Regions from separate parts of the Paenibacillus sp. FSL R7-0652 genome, predicted to be linked through region 1. Evidence: predicted binding sites of a transcription regulator. Region 1 holds the regulator's gene; each other region holds the start of a gene.
The links. Region 1 encodes Rex, which represses fermentation and respiration genes when NADH is low (regulators of the CRP and FNR family bind a similar motif). Its sites were predicted from a motif close to TTGTGAAATATTTCACAA; they were not measured.
Positions count from the first base shown of each region.

Region 2: a site for Rex is predicted at 2,804-2,821, ahead of nadA (quinolinate synthase NadA). Genes of this name have one in related genera too.
Region 3: a site for Rex is predicted at 2,654-2,671, ahead of MKY97_RS04140 (TIGR04053 family radical SAM/SPASM domain-containing protein). Genes of this name have one in related genera too.
Region 4: a site for Rex is predicted at 2,044-2,061, ahead of pflB (formate C-acetyltransferase). Genes of this name have one in related genera too.

Region 1 is NZ_CP152001.1:4,042,130-4,047,196, forward strand. It holds gene MKY97_RS17825 (hypothetical protein) at 1-50, opposite strand, end outside; gene MKY97_RS17830 (DUF5590 domain-containing protein) at 338-868, opposite strand; gene MKY97_RS17835 (amidohydrolase) at 920-2,227, opposite strand; gene MKY97_RS17840 (redox-sensing transcriptional repressor Rex) at 2,211-2,867, opposite strand; gene dinG (ATP-dependent DNA helicase DinG) at 3,061-5,067, opposite strand, start outside.
Region 2 is NZ_CP152001.1:62,292-67,358, forward strand. It holds gene hpt (hypoxanthine phosphoribosyltransferase) at 1-447, shown strand, start outside; gene ftsH (ATP-dependent zinc metalloprotease FtsH) at 548-2,590, shown strand; gene nadA (quinolinate synthase NadA) at 2,892-3,830, shown strand; gene nadB (L-aspartate oxidase) at 3,866-5,067, shown strand, end outside.
Region 3 is NZ_CP152001.1:904,481-909,547, forward strand. It holds gene MKY97_RS04130 (crosslink repair DNA glycosylase YcaQ family protein) at 1-1,049, shown strand, start outside; gene MKY97_RS04135 (cobalamin-independent methionine synthase II family protein) at 1,196-2,356, shown strand; gene MKY97_RS04140 (TIGR04053 family radical SAM/SPASM domain-containing protein) at 2,772-3,959, shown strand; gene hemG (protoporphyrinogen oxidase) at 3,984-5,067, shown strand, end outside.
Region 4 is NZ_CP152001.1:4,216,689-4,221,755, forward strand. It holds gene pflB (formate C-acetyltransferase) at 1-1,961, opposite strand, end outside; gene MKY97_RS18745 (hypothetical protein) at 2,262-2,567, opposite strand; gene adhE (bifunctional acetaldehyde-CoA/alcohol dehydrogenase) at 2,682-5,067, opposite strand, start outside.

The DNA.
Region 1 (5,067 bases):
ACGGCAGATATAACAGCAGTAAGAACAATAGGCAATACTTTCAGCTTCAAATGAATTACCCCTCCCAAAATGAGCCTATCCTCGATCTACAGGCTTATATTTATAATCATTAATCAAAGAGTGAACTTGATGTCTGCATCGTTAACTGCAGATTTTTTTGCGTTTTATTGTAACTTCAGTACATAAATGAGTATATCACATCGTATATACAATATCGAAGGTGAAAATATGAATAAATTATTAATTTTAACTATTTAATTCACAATCATTTGATAGAAAAGCCAAAAAACCGGTTCAGTCGATGTGCTGACTGCCGGTTTCCTGCTCTTTTTAGACTCTAGCTGTTCGGTACGGTATAGACCAAATCTACCTGCTCTCCATTGCTAAACCGATAAAAACGATAATAATTATGCGTACCATCTTTGTAGTACACTTGCCATACGTAGATATTATTCACGACACCTGGCATGATCCGTTTGATCTCACCACCCGGCACCTCGGAACTAAATCGGCTGCGAATCTGCGTTTCGGACATCCCGTTCTGGATCAATTCACTGTGTACTCCCGCAGCGCCCTGGACTGGCTGGTTGTTGTTATCAAATTTAACCCACACCATTACGTTTTGATTATCTTTATTTTTGGCGGTCATCGTCCAATAGATGTTGTCAGAGCCATTCTTCTCGCCCCAGACGTACTTTCGAAGCTCATCAGGCGATGTAATCCCCAACTGGTCTTGTGCGGCTTGTACAGCCAATGCCTCTTCTTTACGCTGATCTTGTGTTACATAGACGTAATACCTTTGAAGTCCAAACAAGATCAGAACCAGAATGAGCAGCGATATCCAGATCCACTTCTTTTTCTTCTTCAAGAGCTGAACTTCCTTTCTCTGAATACTGCGCGTTGATGGCCAGCTTGTCTTTTAACGGGCAAGAAGCTGATCAAAGGCCAATTGAGATTCCCGCAAAATGCGCTCCTCATCCATTGTCAAACACTCGCCATGTTTCACCACTTGTTTTCCGTCTACCCATACATGTTCCACATCTTTAGCCGAGGCAGAATAGATCGCATGAGAGATCAGATCCGTATGCGGATAAAAATGAGCCTGTTCAATATTCAGCGCAATAAAATCTGCCTTCATCCCCATTCGCAGCGCACCCGTGTCGTTCAGGAAAATAGACTTCGCGCCGAAACCTGTTCCAAGCAGCAGTGCTTCACCCGCAGGAACCGCAGTTGGATCGCCAGATACACCTTTATGAATCAGTGCGGCAAGTCTCATTTCCTCAAACATATCCAGGTTGTTGTTGCTTGCGGGTCCGTCTGTACCCAGAGACACGGTAACCCCTGCTTTCAACATAGCAGGCACACGGGCCACTCCGGAAGCAAGCTTTAGATTGCTGCCCGGATTATGCGATACTGCCACATCATGTCGGGCCAGAATCTCAATTTCTTCATCGTTCAGATGAACCGCATGGGCTACAAGCGATGGAAGTGAGAAAAAGCCATGCTTCTCTAGGTGAGCTACAGGGCGCAGGCCGTAATCTGTCACGTTCTGCTCTACTTCACGTAATGTCTCTGACATATGCGTGTGCAGCGGCAGGTTAAGGTCATGCGCGGCCTGTACAAGCTTCTCTATGTAATCTGGAGGGCATGTGTAAGGTGCGTGCGGGGAGATAACCGTTGTGATCCGTCCATCCGCCTGTCCGTTCCATTCACGCGCAAATGCTGCGGACTCTTCCAGCTTGCGCATCTGCTCTTCTTCGGAACAAAGTCCAATCACACCGCGAGCCAGTGCAGCTCTTGCCCCGGACTGTTCAACCACTCTTGCCACCTGATCCATATGATCATACATGTCCAGGAACGCTGTTGTTCCGCCTTTTAGCATTTCAAGCACCGAAAGCGATGCGCCCCAGTAAACGTCTTCCGAAGTCATTTTTGCTTCCATCGGCCACATTTTTTCCTGGAGCCATACCTGAAGTGCCAGATCGTCCCCATGACCCCGAAGCAGTGACATGGCCGCATGACCATGCGTATTGATCAGACCCGGCAGGAAGAGAAGTCCTTTTCCATCCACTTTCGCCAGTTGCTCGTCTCCATCCGGCAGCGTCTCACCAATATGCACAATCTTGTCATCCTGAATGACCATATACCCTTGAACTATTGTCCAGTTTGCGCCTTCGTTTACGGCAAATTTACCGTTTTGAATTACCCATCTATTCGTTGTTGTCATCAGACTCTTCTTCCTTCCCGTTTTCTAAATAATAAGCCAAACTGAGCAGATCTGTTGTAAAGTCAGCGTGATGGATACGAACATGTGATGGTGTTTTTAGAATCGTTGGTGCAAAATTCAGAATTGCCTCGATTCCCGATTCAATCAGCTGATCCGCGACGTTCTGAGCTTCCGTATCCGGAACCGTAATAATCCCGATGCGAATGTTATCTTTTTGTACCGCTGCTGCAAGCTCTTCCATCGGCTGGACAGTCAGACTGTTAATCTTACTGCCAATCTTCGGTCCGAACGCATCAAAAATAGCAACAATCTTCATATTGTCTTTCAAGTAAGCATTGTAGTTGGACAACGCTTGTCCTAGATTACCCGCTCCAACCAGAGCCACATTAATCTGCTGGTCAATCTTCAAAATGTGACGAATCTTCTCGATCAGATAAGAAACGTCATACCCGATTCCTTTACGGCCAAAATCACCAAAATAAGCCAGGTCCTTGCGAATCTGGGCCGGATTCAGATCCAATCGCTGTCCAAGCTCCTGTGAAGAAACTGTGGTCACCTCACGCTGAACCAACTCGTTAAGATAACGCAAATATACGGGCAGACGCCGTACTACCGCTTCCGAAATTTTATCCGATTTCATTCCTGCTCCCCCTTACCATTGCCACGATAAAATAATAAATATTGAAAAATGGAGCATTCTGTATACATGCAAAATATGCATCATTCCTCATACAGAATGCCCGTATTGTTGGGATTATAAGTTCATGATGTGCTGCTTTTCGAAGTCTCTTTCGAGTTTAACGCTATGCAGAAGTACAATGCAATGCTATAGCTTACAAAATCGAATCATTTTCATTCACGATGGGACGATCCAGCCATTCGGCGATACGCGGAACCATCTGTTCTGTCAGCATATGCTCCATTTTGGGTCCAGGTAAGGAATACAGGAAGTACTTGCCATAATAAGCTTCAATTACTCGCGTATCATACACGATAACGATCCCCCGATCCTTGCCTGTCCGAACCAACCGGCCAAATCCCTGTTTGAACCGGATGACGGCCTGAGGGACAGACAGTTTCATAAACGGATTTTTTTTCTGCTCCTGCAGCAGTTCACTCTTTGCTTCCAGAAGCGGATGGTTAGGCGGCTGAAACGGCAGCCTTACGATTGCGAGACAAGTGAGGGCTTCACCTGGAATATCTACCCCTTCCCAGAAGCTGCTCGTACCCAGCAGAACTGCCGCTTTGGCATCCTGGAATCTTCGTGTGAGCTTGGAACGGTTACCGCTGTCAACGCCTTGGCCCAATAGGGAGATATCATTCCCGGATAAAGCCTCCTTCAACGGCTCATACACTTGTCTCAGCATTTTGTATGAGGTGAACAGCACCATCATACGTCCCTGTGTCGCAATCGCCGTCTCGGCAAGGGACTGTACCAGCATCTGTACAAAGTGAGCATCTCCTACACTGCCTTTCAGACTTGGAAAATCACGCGGAATGACTAACAAGGCCTGTTCCCTATAATTGAACGGTGAAGGCAGCATGGATGTAAGAAGGCGGTTATTGTCGGAAGCTTCCTGCAGGCCAAGCTGTTCAATCATGAATTGGAATGACTTATCCACGGACAGCGTAGCCGACGTAAGCACAACGCTTTTCTTTTTATCAAAAAACATCTCTTTCAGCTGTGCACTTACATCTACAGGAACAGCATACAGCTGCAGTGATTTGCTGCGGAACTGGCCGCTGGCCTCCATCCAATACACCGTCTTGGCATCGTCCATACGCATGAAGAATCTTAAATTCTCCTTTAATGTCGTCAGATCCTTTAACAGCCCGGTGATATCCGTAATTAAACTGTCAGACTGATAATCGTCCTGATCCTCTTTCACTTCAAGCAGCAGCTTATCCCCTTTGCGCACCAAGTCACCAAGGGTCACATAGATTTGGTTCTCCAGTTCCTGCAGCTCCTGCCATTTCGCAGGTTTCTGCGAAGCCTTCAAACGAAGGGAGAACTGCCCGGTTTCACCTGGTGAAGCATCACTGCGTTCCGGCAGCAGGCCAAACAAAGCGTCGCTCAGACGGTCCCACATCTCCTTAACCTCAACGGCAAGCGGGAACATTTGATCCACCATAGAACCCCACTGCACCGCATTTTCATGTCCGGACAGCTGAGAACGCAGCATCGGCAGCTGACCGTTGCGGCTGTCTTTGAACAAGCGGGTCAGCGTGTGAACAAGGGTGAAGTACTTCATATGAAGACCCAGATGTTTACCTGCTACATCTTCCAGATGATGCGCCTCATCAATAACCAGACTTTCATACGCGGGCAGCAGCTGATGGGCAGCCTTCACGTCAGTAAACAGCTTCGAGTGATTGGTAATCACGATGTCAGAAAGTCCTGCTTCATGTTTGGCACGATGATAGAAGCACTTGCGGAACCACGGACAGGATCTGCCGAGACAGGACTCGGATTCACTCTGTACCGTCTCCCAGAAATCGCCTCCGCGTGCACTGAGGTTTAATTCTTCATCATCACCCGTCTCGGTCTGTGTGAGCCATACAATCATTTGGGCTGCGGTGAAGTAGTCCTCTTTAGGCGTGGCAAATTCCCGTTTATTAATCTTGTGCTCGAATTTACGCAGACACAGGTAATGACCTCTGCCCTTGAACACCGATGCTTTAAACGGAAACGGAACCACCTGCGTCAGCATCGGAATATCCCGTTCGCGCAGCTGCTCCTGCAGGTTAATGGTGTGGGTGCTTACCATCACCTTCTGCTCCTGTTTGACACTTTCATAAATGGCAGGCAAAAGGTATCCCAGTGATTTTCCGGTTCCTGT
Region 2 (5,067 bases), 2.7 Mb from region 1:
AACCGGAATCCTTTGGTCATTTGCGTGCTCAAAGGTGCGTTTATATTTATGGCTGATTTGGTTAAAAACATAACGGTACCGGTTGAGATGGATTTTATGGCCGTATCCAGTTACGGTGCTTCTACCAAGTCATCCGGTGTTGTCAAAATCATTAAGGATTTGGATGTATCTGTTGAAGGACGTGAAGTTCTGATTGTCGAAGATATTATCGACAGTGGACTTACCCTCAGCTATTTGATTGAGCTTTTGGAGAACCGCGGAGCTGAAACGGTACGTGTAGTTACTCTGTTCGATAAGCCATCAGGCCGTAAGGTGGAATTGGAAGCCCATTATACAGGCTTTGACATTCCTGATGCATTCATCGTTGGATACGGTTTGGATTATGCCGAACACTACCGGAACCTGCCATACATCGGGATTCTGAAACCCGAGATCTACACAAGCTGATTTCATGCAAGGCCCATGCCTTGAGCTGTTTTTGGCATCTATTGAGAAGCCACGCCGGGCTATGTTAAAATAATTAAAGTGTCTCGAGAGGAGGTAGGGGATGAATCGCTTCATGCGGAATTCTGCTTTTTATTTGATTCTTTTTTTAGTTGTGGTGGGTTTAGTTAGATTTATCACAGATGGAAACGATGTTATAGAAAACCCTAGATATGATCAGTTTCGCGCTGAGGTTAAAGCCAACAATATCGCCGAAGTGACTGTTCAATTCAACGGTCAGACATATCTCGTGACCGGCCGATACAAACAAGCACCTGATGGTGCCAAATCAGAAAATTTCTCAACGTATATTCCTCCTACGGATGAGGCAATTACCGAACTTGTAGCTGCAAGTGAAGCTAACAAATTTGAATATCATCAGGAACCAATGAAAGGTGACAGCATCTGGTTAACACTGCTGACCTCCTTTATTCCCCTGATCATTATGTTCCTGCTGTTCTTCTTCCTGTTCAATCAGGCTCAAGGCGGCGGCGGTAAAGTAATGAACTTTGGTAAAAGCCGTGCTCGTCTCTACAATGAAGAGAAGAAACGAGTTACATTTGAAGATGTTGCAGGTGCTGACGAGGAGAAACAGGAGCTTGTTGAAGTGGTAGACTTCCTCAAGGACCCTCGGAAATTCGCAGCTGTTGGTGCACGGATTCCGAAGGGCGTACTGCTTGTAGGTCCTCCAGGTACAGGTAAAACATTGCTCGCTCGTGCCGTAGCTGGTGAAGCGGGTGTGCCATTCTTCAGCATTTCCGGTTCTGACTTTGTTGAAATGTTTGTCGGTGTCGGTGCATCACGTGTTCGTGACTTGTTCGAAAATGCGAAGAAAAACGCACCATGTATCATCTTTATTGACGAGATTGATGCAGTGGGACGTCAGCGTGGTGCTGGTCTTGGTGGCGGTCATGATGAACGTGAACAAACCCTCAACCAGCTGCTTGTTGAAATGGACGGTTTTGGAGCGAACGAAGGTATTATCATCGTTGCTGCGACAAACCGTGCAGATATTCTTGACCCTGCGCTGCTGCGTCCAGGCCGTTTTGACCGTCAAATCACAGTGGATCGTCCAGACGTTAGGGGCCGTGAAGCTGTTCTGAAAGTACACTCCCGCAATAAACCACTCACAAAAGATGTGAGACTGGACATTATCGCGAAGCGTACAACAGGGTTCTCAGGCGCAGACTTGGAGAACTTACTGAATGAAGCGGCACTGCTTGCAGCACGCCGTAACAGAAAAGATATTTCCATGCGTGAAGTCGATGAGGCAATTGACCGTGTTATTGTGGGTACGGAGAAGAAAAGCCGTGTCATCAGCGATCGCGAGAAACGTATTGTCGCTTATCACGAAGCAGGCCATACCATTGTAGGATACTTCCTGGAACATGCTGATATGGTACATAAAGTGACCATCATTCCGCGCGGACGTGCGGGTGGATATGTAATCATGTTGCCAAAAGAAGACCGCATGCTTGTTACCAAGCAGGAGCTGCTGGATAAAGTAACCGGACTCCTTGGAGGTCGCGTAGCGGAAGAACTGTTCATCGGAGAGATTGGTACCGGTGCGTACAGTGACTTCCAGCAGGCGACAGGTATTGTGCGCAGCATGGTTATGGAATACGGTATGAGTGAGAAACTGGGTCCAATGCAGTTCGGAAGTTCACAAGGACAGGTATTCCTCGGACGGGATATCGGTCACGAACAGAATTACTCGGATTCCATCGCATATGAGATTGACCAAGAGATGCAGCGTTTTATTAACGACTGCTATGAGAAGTGTAAAGCTCTCCTTACAAAACATACGAGAGAGATGCATCTGATCGCTGAAACACTGCTTGAAGTGGAAACGCTCGAAATGGATCAGATCAAGCAATTGATCGAAACAGGTTCTCTGACGCCAAAACCGGAAGGCGATAACTCAGGAGAAGGCACCCCAACTGAAGGCGGCGAGCCAATCATCGATAATATCGGTGACGTTCGTGTCCGCATTCAAGGCAAAGATGAAACATCTGAGCTACCAGTTGGAGACATTCCTAACGAAACTCCGGACATGGATAAAGGCGGCAGTGATCCGAATGATGGCGGCACAAAGCCAACATCATAATATGTAATGAATGGCCGGCGATGATGCCGGCATGATGAAAGAGAGCCCTCGTGGCTCTCTTTTTTTGCAAATAATTATTCATTTAGAGAAGGAAAGGATAATCGAGAGCTAGATGGCGAACCGGATAGTATAAGGGGGATAAGAGGGGATATCCTGCCCTTTTTCATTTATTGACAGAGTCGTGAACGTTGTGTACATTAGTTGTTAAACCGCTTGTGATTCGTTTCACCAGCGAATATAACGACTTAGTTAGTCCTATGAAACAGCGCTTGACGCTGTCCCGATAAGGAGAGGATCACAGGTGGAAGCTCTGGCTTTAGAGCGCAAGGCTGAGATGAATCGCGAGCTGCGTGAGCGGCTGATGGAACTCAAGAAGGAACGCAATGCCATTATTCTTGCTCATTACTATCAACGTGACGAGGTACAGGAAGTCGCAGATTTCCGTGGAGACTCCTTCCTGCTGGCTCAGAAAGCTGCGCAGACAGATGCGGATGTCATCGTATTCTGCGGTGTTCATTTTATGGGTGAAAGCGCTAAAATTTTGGCTCCGAACAAGACGGTGCTGATTCCCGATGAACGTGCAGGCTGCCCGATGGCGGATATGGTTAACGTGGATGGATTACGTAAGCTCAAGGCACAGCATCCGAATGCTAAAGTCGTCACATACATTAACTCTTCGGCTGAGATCAAAGCGGAAACGGATATTTGCTGTACATCTGCTAATGCTGTTCGTGTAATCCAATCGGTGGATTCGGAGGAAATTATTTGGGTGCCAGATAAAAATCTAGGGCACTATGTGCAGCAGCATACAGACAAAAAGATGATTATCTGGGAAGGTTACTGCAATACGCATGATATGCTGACCGTAAAAGATGTCGTTGAAATGAAGGCTAAATATCCGAATGCTGAGTTTGTTGTGCATCCCGAATGTCGTCCTGAGGTTGTAGAGATGGGGGACTTCGTAGGCAGCACAACAGCAATCCTGGAGTACTGCAAGAAATCAGCAACCAAAGAGTTCATTGTTGGTACCGAGGATGGTACAGGATATCAGCTGCGTCTTGACAGCCCGGATAAACAGTTCCATTTTGCGACGAAGTTCCTGGTATGTCCTAACATGAAGGTCAACAACCTCAAAAAGCTGGTCAAATGTCTGGAAACGATGAAACCGCAGATTTATGTACCGCCGGCTGTTGCTGATAAAGCCAGAGAATCACTAGAGCGCATGTTACTGGTGAAGTAACATGCGTTACTCTTGCTCCGAGACAGGTGAATAAGATGATACCGCAATATATATATGATTTTGATCTCTCTGCGCTGCCGATGGTGGAGACTGATGTGCTGGTGATCGGTTCAGGCATTGCCGGTCTGTTTACCGCGATTAAAGCCAGCGAACAGCATCGGGTATTGATGATTACGAAGAAGTCTTTGCTTGAGAGCAACACCAGATATGCGCAGGGGGGCATTGCGGCTGTAATTGCTGAAGATGATTCACCTGTATACCATTTGCAGGATACCCTTGCCGCTGGAGCAGGCTTATGCCGCTCTGAGGCAGTGGAGGTATTGGTAAACGAGGGCCCGGACGGAGTCAGAGAACTGATCCGTCTGGGAACATTATTTGATCAAGAGAACGGCGAGTTGGCGTTGACGCAGGAGGGTGCGCACAGCCACCGCCGTATTTTACATGCCAACGGAGATGCCACCGGATATGAGATCGTCAGAGCGCTCGCTGTGGAGGTCCATGAACATTCTGGAATTGATGTTTGGGATGAGCATTTTGTCGTTGATCTCATTACGGATCATGGGGAGTGCATCGGTGCTCTGATTCTGAAAGAAGACGGTTCAAAGGTGTTCGTCAAAGCAAAGGCCACAGTGCTCTGCTCAGGCGGGGCGGGGCAGCTGTATCGTTATACAACCAATCCCAATGTGGCTACCGCAGATGGTGTTGCGATGGCTTATCGGGCAGGTGCAGTCGTTCGTGATATGGAATTTATTCAGTTCCACCCGACTTCTCTGTGTTACCCCGGGGCTCCGCGCTTTTTGATATCTGAAGCTGTACGCGGGGAGGGTGCGTTCCTTCGCAACGTGAAGGGTGAACGTTTTATGGAGAAGTACCACACGCAGCTTGAACTCGCACCACGGGATGTTGTAGCCAGAGCAATTGTTAGCGAAATGGAACTGACTAACAGCACGTTTGTATACCTCGACATTACACATGAGCAGCCGGAGATGGTAAAGCATCGCTTTCCTACTATTTACGAAACCTGCATGCGGTACGGGCTTGATCTGACCACAGATTGGATTCCCGTTGCCCCTGCTGCGCATTATATGATGGGCGGAGTAAAAACAGATTTGAGCGGTGAAAGCAGCATTGCCCGATTATTTGCATGCGGTGAGGTATCCTCTACAGGTGTACACGGAGCTAATAGACTAGCGAGCAATTCCTTATCTGAAGCGATTGTATTTGGACGAAGAATCGT
Region 3 (5,067 bases), 3.1 Mb from region 1:
GGAAGAACGCCGAGTTAGTACTGCAGTCACGCATCAGCGGCTTCAGCAAGAATATGCTGAGCGAGCTGCTGTATCAGGACCGATTGCTGATCGATTATCCCGACAAGAATCTCGCTATAATTCCGGCTCAGGACTGGCCTTATTTCGAACGTTACAGACAAGCCGCCAGGCAGCATGCGGAAAGCTATCCCCAAATGGAGACAATGACAAGACAAGTAAGAGCCCACATACAGGAGGTTGGTCCGGTCAGTTCAAATGAATTAAATGCACTGCAGCTAGAAGGAGATTTCACTTGGCGTTCAGCCATTCACTGGAGTAGTGGCAGCAATGCTGCACGCTCGGTGCTGGAACAGATGTATTCGACAGGTGAACTCGTGATCCATCATAAAAAAGGCACACGTAAATATTATGATATAGCTGAGAAACACATACGGGCTGATGTGCTGCATGCACCCGAGCCGCTGCTGACCGAATTGGATCATCACAAGTGGAGAGTATTGCGCCGAATCGGTGCTGTTGGTTTACTGTGGAACCGTGCATCCGATGCCTGGCTTAACATATGGGGACTAAAAACGGAGCAGCGCAGCAAAGCTTTTCATGAGCTGATGCTGGAGAAGTGTATCGCTGCTGTCGAGGTAGAACAGATGAAGGAGCCATTATATTGTCTGGCTGCAGACTTACCACTTATCGAGCACGTACTGCAAAATCCGGAGTTACAAAAGCGCTGCGAATTGATTGCCCCGCTCGATAACTTATTGTGGGATAGAAAGTTAATTCATGAATTGTTTGATTTCGAATACAAATGGGAAATATACACGCCTGCTCTCAAACGGAAATTCGGTTATTATGTGCTGCCTTTATTGTATGGAGATCGGTTTATCGGAAGAGCTGAGATTACCGTGGAACGTAAATTCGAAAGGCTGGTTGTTAAACATGTCTGGTACGAAAAAGACATCAAGCTAACCGAAGAACTTGTAACCGTAGTGAGGGAATGTTTCGAACGGTTTTCGATATTTAATCACTGTGAGACCATTTTGATAGAGAGTTAAGGACTGTTCTTAAAGGTAGGTTGAAAACAAACCTGAATGTCATATTTGATATAGCCTGAAGCTATAACCAGTCATATTATTTTGGTATCTCTTCTAACCCTGCTCAGCGTGATATGATAATCATATACAACGAGGGGGTTATTTACATGACAGACAAGTTTCAGATCGTGGGAAGTTTATTGCGGCCGGAAGAGCTGTTGACATATAAGACACAGATTGAACACCGAGATGATATCCAGTACCCATTCTATGAGAACTTTGAAGGATACCAGCAGTGTGAGACCAAGGCGATTGAACAAGTGATCCAAAAAGAAATCGAAAATGATCTGTCCGTCATCACGGACGGTGAGTTCTCCAAATCCATGTGGCATCTCGACTTTGTCTGGGGCTTTGGCGGAGTGGAGCGTTATATCGCGGATCATGGGTACTTTTTCCGGGATGTGGACGGCACTTCCAAATATGAAACACGCAAAGACATCGGGCTGCGCATTACGGGCACACTGAGCGGCAGGAATCATCATTTCATTCAACTGTTCAAACAGCTGCAGGATCAAGCGGGTGACCAGCAGACTAAACTCTGCATCCCGTCACCGTCCCATATTTTCGGTGAGCTGTCATGGTCGGACAACATCGGAGGTAAAGATGCGGTGTATCAGAATACACAGGAACTGAAGGCGGGTCTGGTGAATGCCTACAAGGAGTTTGTACAGGAGTTTGCCGCTGCAGGCGGGACAATTTTGCAGATGGACGACTGTTTGTGGGAGCTGTTTGCAGATGACAATCCGAACTCGCCGTTTACCGGGGAGCATATTAATCAAGAGGAAGTCCAGGGTCTCGCCACGGAGTTTATTGATATTAACAATACGGTCATTGACTTCGGTCACAGCCTGGGTCTGAAAATGTGGACACATAACTGCCGCGGCAACTATGATTCCCGCAACATGGGTGGCGGGTCGTATGCGAAGATTGCGAATCTGTTCCTGAAGCAGTTGAAGTATGACCGCTTCTTCCTGGAGTGGGATGATGACCGCGCAGGTTCCATCGAAGCGCTGGAAGTGTTCAAGGACAGACCGGATACGGAAATTGTACTGGGACTGCTGTCTTCCAAAACGAGCACACTCGACGATGAAGAACGCGTAGTGCGCCTGCTGGACGAAGCATCCAAAATCATCGACAAGGACAGATTGCTGCTGTCTCATCAGTGCGGATTTGCCTCTTGCGATGGGGGGAACGAACTGAGCGAAGCGCAGCAGTGGGCGAAGATTCATCAGGGTCAGCAGATTGCGAAGCAGTACTGGGGTAGCTGATTCCCATCCACGCGTAGACATAAACCTTAAACATCATTGCCATAGGTATTGAACAATGCCGCTCAAACGGGTAGACCCTAAATAAATACGTGAAGCCTTTGATACAGCGATCTTTTCCAAGCAGCATTTGGGAAAGGTCGCTTTTTTAATGTGAAAAAGGAAATCCAAAAATCGGAGGAATGCTGCTGCTCTCCAGGTTATTCTGTCATCGGAGTGGGCTGGGGGACATCATGAGTTCAACTGATGTAGATTCCCGCAGCGATACACATTCGTTAACTTGTGATCGTTATGTCGGCATTGTGATTCTTCTCACTTTCCTGACCTGACATCTGCTCTACACTTAGGCATGTAGATAGGGGGAAAGTGGATGATGATGCCGCAGCTCGAAGCCCAAAAGCAGCAGATAAGACCGCAGATGAAGCCGCGTGATTATAGCAGATATCCCTTCATTGTGATCTGGGAGGTGACGCGGGCATGTGCACTGAAATGTCTGCATTGTCGTGCCGAAGCCCAGTATCGAGCGGACCCGAGGCAGCTGACTACAGAACAGGGGAAACGGCTGATTGATGACATCGCTGCTTTGGAGGAGCAGCCGCTGTTTGTCTTTACCGGCGGAGATCCGTTAATGCGGCCTGATCTGTTTGAACTGGCGGACTATGCGATCCGGGAGAAGGGGCTGCCTGTGTCCATGACGCCCAGCGCTACCCCGAAGGTCACTCAAGCGGCAATTATGCAGGCCAAGAAAGTGGGTTTATCCCGCTGGGCGTTCAGCCTGGACGGGTCAACAGCCGAGATCCACGATCATTTTCGCGGAACGAGAGGTTCGTATGATCTGACGATGAGGGGAATCCGGTTTCTTCAGGAAGCAAACATTCCAATTCAGATTAACACAACGGTATCCAGATATAACCTTCAAGATCTGGATGCAATCAGCCGCAAGGTGAAGGAGATGGGCGTTGTGCTGTGGAGTCTTTTTTTCCTCATTCCGACAGGCAGAGCCCGGGAGAAGGATATGATCACGCCGGAAGAGCATGAACAGGTTATGAAATGGATGGTGCAGCTTGCTCATGAGATGCCTTACGGCGTGAAATCAACGGAGGCACCACACTACAGAAGAGTAATGATGCAGCAGCGGGCAGCGGCAGAGCAGCAAATAAAGCAGCGGTTAGCGCAGAGCTCGGAATTCAACTTGGGACGTCATTCGGAAGTAGAATTAAGGCCAGATACGGGGCGATTTTCAGAAGACAACGCAGATCAAAATGCAGGTTCAGCCCTCTCCAAACACAAAGATTTGCTGGGACGCGCACCGCAAGGGGTTAATGATGGGGACGGATTTGTGTTTATCAGTCATACGGGTGATGTCTATCCCAGCGGTTTCCTGCCTGTGGTGTGCGGTAATGTGAAAGATGAATCACTGATGGATGTATACAGAAACTCACCTGTGATGCAGACACTTAGAGATAAGTCGAAGCTGCAGGGTAAATGCGGCGTGTGCGAGTACAAAACGATGTGCGGAGGCTCCAGAGCAAGAGCGTATGCAGTTACAGGAGATTATATGGCTGGTGATCCGGCATGTGCCTACATTCCGGCAGCGCTGCGATAAAGTTTATATGGCGGGAAGTGTAACATGGAGAATCAACACAGGAAACAAGTCGTCATCGCTGGCGGCGGTATTACCGGATTAAGCGCAGCCTATTATGTGGAGCAGTTTTGCAGGGCAAACGATGTAACAGCAGATATTGTCATAGTGGAAAAAAAAGATCGATTCGGCGGGCATGTGCACACCGGTAAAAGGGATGGATTTGTGATCGAACGGGGACCCGATTCTTTTCTCGCACGCAAAACGTCTATCATTGAGCTTATGCATGAGCTTGACATGGGGGAAGAAATCGTCGGTACGCGGCCGGGAGTATCTCACAGTTACATCGCCTATCGGAACAAGCTGCATCCAATCCCGGATGGTTTCATGCTCGGAGTACCCACGAAATGGAAACCGTTTATAACTACCCGACTGTTATCACTGCGGGGTAAAGTGCGCGCTGCGGCTGATCTTGTTTTGCCGCGACGGTCAAGCCCACAGGATGAATCACTGGGTCAGCTGCTGCGCAGACGACTCGGCGATGAAGTATTGGAACAGATTGCCGAGCCGCTTCTGGCAGGCATCTATGCGGGTAATGCAGATGGACTGAGTGTGCAGGCAACCTTTCCGATGCTGCAGGAAACGGAGCAGAAACATCGCAGCCTGATTGTAGGCATGCTTGGGGTGAGAAAAAGTCGAGTACCGAAGCAAGCAGCCAAGCCTGCAGCCGGCGCAGCTGTGAAATCTGTATCACAACCAGCGGGCACGGCTTCGAGAAGCATGTTTTTAAGTGCAAGCGGTGGACTGGAGAGCGTGGTCACCCAACTTGAGCAGGCACTGGCTTCAACGTCCACAGTGCGGCTGATCAGGAAGACGGAAGTCATTCAAGTGACCAAAACGGATACAACCCCAAACACTCATAGAGGCCGATATAAGATCCATTTAAGCAGCGGCTCTTCACTTGCAGCGGATGCAGTTGTGATCGCCGCACCTGCCTATGCAGCAGCGGATATGTTGTCACATGAGCATGATTCGATTGCAGAATACCTGCGTTCGATTCCTTATGCTTCTGTAATAAACGTTGTACTCGCTTATCGTGAACAGGATGTGGGTGTTTCCCTTCAAGCGTCCG
Region 4 (5,067 bases), 170 kb from region 1:
TACGGCAGTTTAGCTACAGATCCGAGGGATGCCAGTGCACCTTTTTTGTCCCGACCATGCATTGGGTTTGCCCCTGGTGCAAACGGCTCGCCTGCTTTACGTCCATCTGGTGTGGTTCCTGTTTTCTTACCATAAACTACGTTGGAAGTAATCGTCAGTACGGATTGTGTTGGCATCGCATTGCGGTATGCTTTGTGCTTGCGAATCATGCCCATGAAGCTTTCTACCAATTCTACAGCAATGCTGTCAACACTGTCATCGTTGTTGCCGTAACAAGGGAATTCACCTTCGATTTCAAAATCAACGGCAATGCCCTGTTCGTTGCGGATCGGTTTAACTTTGGCATATTTAATTGCACTGAGTGAGTCAGCTGCGACCGAGAGTCCAGCGATACCGCAGGCCATTGTACGCAGAATATCACGATCATGAAGCGCCATTTCAATCCGTTCGTAGCTGTATTTATCATGCATGTAGTGAATAACGTTAAGAGTATTCATGTACAGTTTTGCCAGCCACTCCATCATCGGTTTGAAACGTTTCATGACTTCATTGTAATCGAGTACTTCACTTGTGATGGCAGGATACTCCGGTCCAACCTGTGCTCCAGATTTTTCGTCACGTCCACCGTTGATCGCATACAGCAGTGCTTTCGCCAAGTTGGCACGCGCTCCGAAGAACTGCATTTGTTTACCGATTTTCATTGCGGATACACAGCAGGCAATACCGTAATCATCGCCATAGATTGGACGCATCAGATCATCATTCTCATACTGGATGGAGCTGGTTTCAATAGATACTTTACTGCAGTAATCTTTGAAGGCTTCAGGCAGCTTCGTGGACCACAGTACAGTCAAGTTTGGCTCTGGAGCAGGTCCCAGGTTATGCAGCGTGTGCAGGAAGCGGAAGCTGTTTTTGGTTACGCGTGTTTCACCGTTCATAGACATCCCGCCGATGGACTCGGTCACCCAAGTTGGGTCACCGCTGAACAATTCATTGTAATCCGGCGTGCGCAGGAATTTAACAATCCGCAGTTTCATCACAAAGTGGTCAACCAGTTCTTGAGCCTGTTCTTCAGTCAGAATGCCTTCTTGCAAGTCACGTTCAATGTAGATATCCAAGAAAGAAGATACGCGTCCAAGAGACATCGCTGCACCGTTTTGCTCTTTAATTGCTGCAAGGTAACCGAAGTACAGCCACTGAAACGCTTCTTTAGCCGTTGTTGCTGGCAAAGAAATATCGAAGCCATGCATCTCGCCCAGTTGTTTCAGTTCCTGCAGTGCACGAATCTGTTCGGACAATTCTTCCCGCAGACGAATGACATCTTCATCAATGACGTCTACTTCCAGCGCGTTGAGTTCGCCTTTTTTGTTACGAATGAGGAAATCTACACCGTACAAAGCAACCCGGCGATAATCACCGATAATCCGGCCACGGCCGTAAGCATCCGGCAAACCTGTGATAATACCCGCTTTACGTGCTGCACGCATCTCGGCAGTGTAAGCATCAAATACACCTTGGTTATGCGTTTTACGAATGTTTGTAAATATATCAATGACACCTTGAGGCATTTCGAAGCCGTATGCTTCACATGCATCAATCATCATGCGAATTCCGCCGAATGGCTGAATGGAACGTTTGAATGGAGCGTCTGTCTGAACACCAACGATCTGCTCTTTGGACTGATCCAGGTAACCCGGCTGGTGGGATGTAATTGTAGAAGGTGTATTCACATCCACATCAAGCACGCCACCATTATCGCGTTCTTTTTTGGTCAGATCCGATACAATATCCCACAGTTCTTTTGTGTTTTGAGTAGCACCTGCGAGGAAAGATTCATCCCCGTAGTATGGAGACAGGTTATGTCCCAGAAAATCATTCACATCTACAGTTTTTGTCCATGTTCCTTTGGTAAAGTTTCTCCAGCCTGTTTGTTGTTTAACATCTTTTTCGATCACCGACATCGTAATCCCTCCGCTAATTTGGATTTCTGGACACTTCACATCATTGCAAAAACAAATCATCGTGAGTCCAGAGCCGCGATTTATGTGAATTGTTTCACATGAGCCGGAACACGTTCTCTCTACTGGGGAACCGGAACCGCGGAATGAATGTTTTTCTTACATTTTCAGTATACGTCCTGTTGGTTTCATCATCTGTGATTTTTGTCACAAAGCAAGCAATGTATGTCACTCCAGTTGGGGGTGTCTTATTGCACGACACGAGGGCTGTTCACACTTAACCACTCCGCGGGCAGAACAACTTCAGATCGCTGTTATCCCCGGATTTTTTCCATTCACTTTTCCAAAGTGAAAATCCGGTGATAAGCGTATGCTTCCGATGCAGCTTTCTTTCAGAAAGCTTTCAAGCGAACGCTCTGCTTCTTCCGTTTCTTCTGCCCGCTCCGTTATCGTGTGAACCTCTATTGTGCAAACAGCCACCCCCTCTTCCGTTCCTACCATTTGGGGAACCATTGCTCCGCTATGCTTGGAGCAACTAAGGGCTTGAATGAAGTTCCTGAAAAACGGACGCTTTGCTCCTCCGTTTTTCTGCCATTTCCGCTTGCCCACCTCTCCTTTCTCACCCCCTTTCCTTTTTCTTTATTAGCTCTTTCCACATGGATACGGCAATGGGGGCTCCCCAATACGGGGAACCCTGAATCAATTGCCTCAACTCTATGCGTCTTATTCAAATTTGCCGTAGAAAGCGTTGCGGTATACATCAGCCAGCTCAGTGACCAGCGGCAGTTTTGGATTCGCTGTTGTACATTGGTCTTCGAAGGCACGGTCAGCCAAGTAATCTACACGCGATTCGAAGTCTTTGGCGTCAAATCCGATTTCCTGGAACGATTCTTCGATGCCCAGTTTTTTGTTCAGATCGCGAATCGCTTTGATCAAGCTGTTTACGCCTTCTTCGGTTGTACGTGCCGGCAATCCGAGAATACGTGCAATTTCGGCGTAACGTTCATCAGCTACAAAGTGCGAATATTTCGGGAACGATGCAAATTTCGTTGGTTTTTTCGCATTGTAACGAATAACGTGCGGCAATAAGATCGCATTGGTGCGTCCATGTGCAGTATGGTACTGACCGCCCCATTTGTGCGCCAAACTGTGGTTAATGCCCAGGAACGCGTTGGCAAAGGCCATACCGGCAATCGTCGAAGCATTATGCATTTTCTCGCGTGCCAGTTTATCACCCTGCAGCGACGATTGTTCCAGGTATTGGAACACCAGCTGGATCGCTTTAATCGCCAGACCATCTGTATAGTCATTCGCCATGACGGATACGTATGCTTCAATCGCGTGAGTCAGTACGTCCATGCCGGTATCGGCTACTGCGGTTCTTGGCAAGCTGTATACGAATTCTGGGTCAACAATCGCTACGTCTGGTGTCAATTCATAGTCAGCCAGCGGATACTTGGTATTGCCGTGCTCTTTATCCGTAATTACCGCAAACGATGTAACTTCAGAACCTGTACCTGATGTTGTTGGAATAGCTACAAATTTTGCTTTCGATCCGAGTCTTGGATATTTGTAGATCCGTTTACGAATATCCATGAATTTTTGTTTCAGGTTGTTAAAGTCGGTATCTGGGTACTCATAGAACAACCACATCGCTTTGGCAGCATCCATCGGTGATCCGCCGCCGAGCGCGATAATGCAGTCCGGCTGGAAGCGTTCCATCATTGCTTTACCGCGATCTACTGTTGTTGTTGACGGGTCAGGCTCAACTTCAGAGAAAACTTCAATCGCAACCGGTGTCTGACGTTGACGCAGATAATGCTCTACTTTTTCCACATATCCGAGTTTGACCATCATCGCATCTGTAATAATCGCTACACGGGTAATGTCCGGCATTTTGGCAAGGTATTGGGTTGCCCCTTTTTCGAAGTATACTTTGTTCGGCACTTTGAACCACTGCATATTCACGGTACGACGAGCCACCCTTTTCACGTTGATTAAGTTTACAGCCGTTACGTTAGAAGATGTTGAGTTACGTCCGTACGATCCACAACCCAGAGTCAGTGATGGCATATTCGTATTGTAGATATCTCCGATTGCACCATGTGTTGAAGGTGAGTTCACGATAATCCGTCCGGTTTGCAGGCGATCCGCAAACTGGTTGATCACTTCTTCATTGTTCGAGTGAATCACGGAGGAGTGACCCATTCCGCCAAAAGCAACCACTTCTGCTGCACGCTCAATACCATCTTTTGCGGTTTTTACTTTGTAACATGCCAGCACCGGACTCAGTTTCTCTGCGGACAATGGGAATTTGGTGCCCACACCTTCAATCTCGGCTACCAGAATTTTAGTGCCTGCCGGTACTTCAATGCCGCACATTTTGGCAATGTTCACAGCGGACTGACCTACAATGGTCGGGTTAACTGCACATTTCTCTGCGTTGATCGCACCTGCCGTCAATTTGGCGGCTTCGTCTTTGTTTACAAAGTAACAGCCATTCGTAATCATTTTCTTTTTCACTTGATCGAAGATCGGTTCTTCAATAATAACCGCTTGTTCGGAAGCACAGATCATACCATTGTCAAAAGACTTCGACAGAATCAAATCCGTTACCGCCTGGTTGATATCTGCACTTTTTTCAATAAAGCAAGGTACGTTACCCGGTCCTACGCCCAGCGCCGGTTTACCACAGCTGTATGCTGCACGCACCATGGCTGATCCGCCTGTCGCAAGGATGAGAGCCACGTCATTGTGATTCATCAGTGCGTTGGTACGATCCATGGACGGATCATCAATCCATTGGATACAGTCGGCTGGAGCGCCGTTTTTCACAGCAGCTTCAAGCAGAATTCTGGCTGCCTCGCGGCTGCATTTCTGTGCTGAAGGGTGGAAACCAAAGATAATCGGGTTACGTGTTTTAATCGCAATCAGTGCTTTAAACATCGTGGTGGATGTCGGGTTGGTTACAGGCGTGATCCCCATGATAATACCAACCGGCTCCGCAATTTTCTGGAAGCTGTCGTACTCATTGTCTTCAATAACGCCTACTGTTTTTTCGTATTTAATGCTGTTATAAACATACTCTGTAGCGAATATATTTTTAATA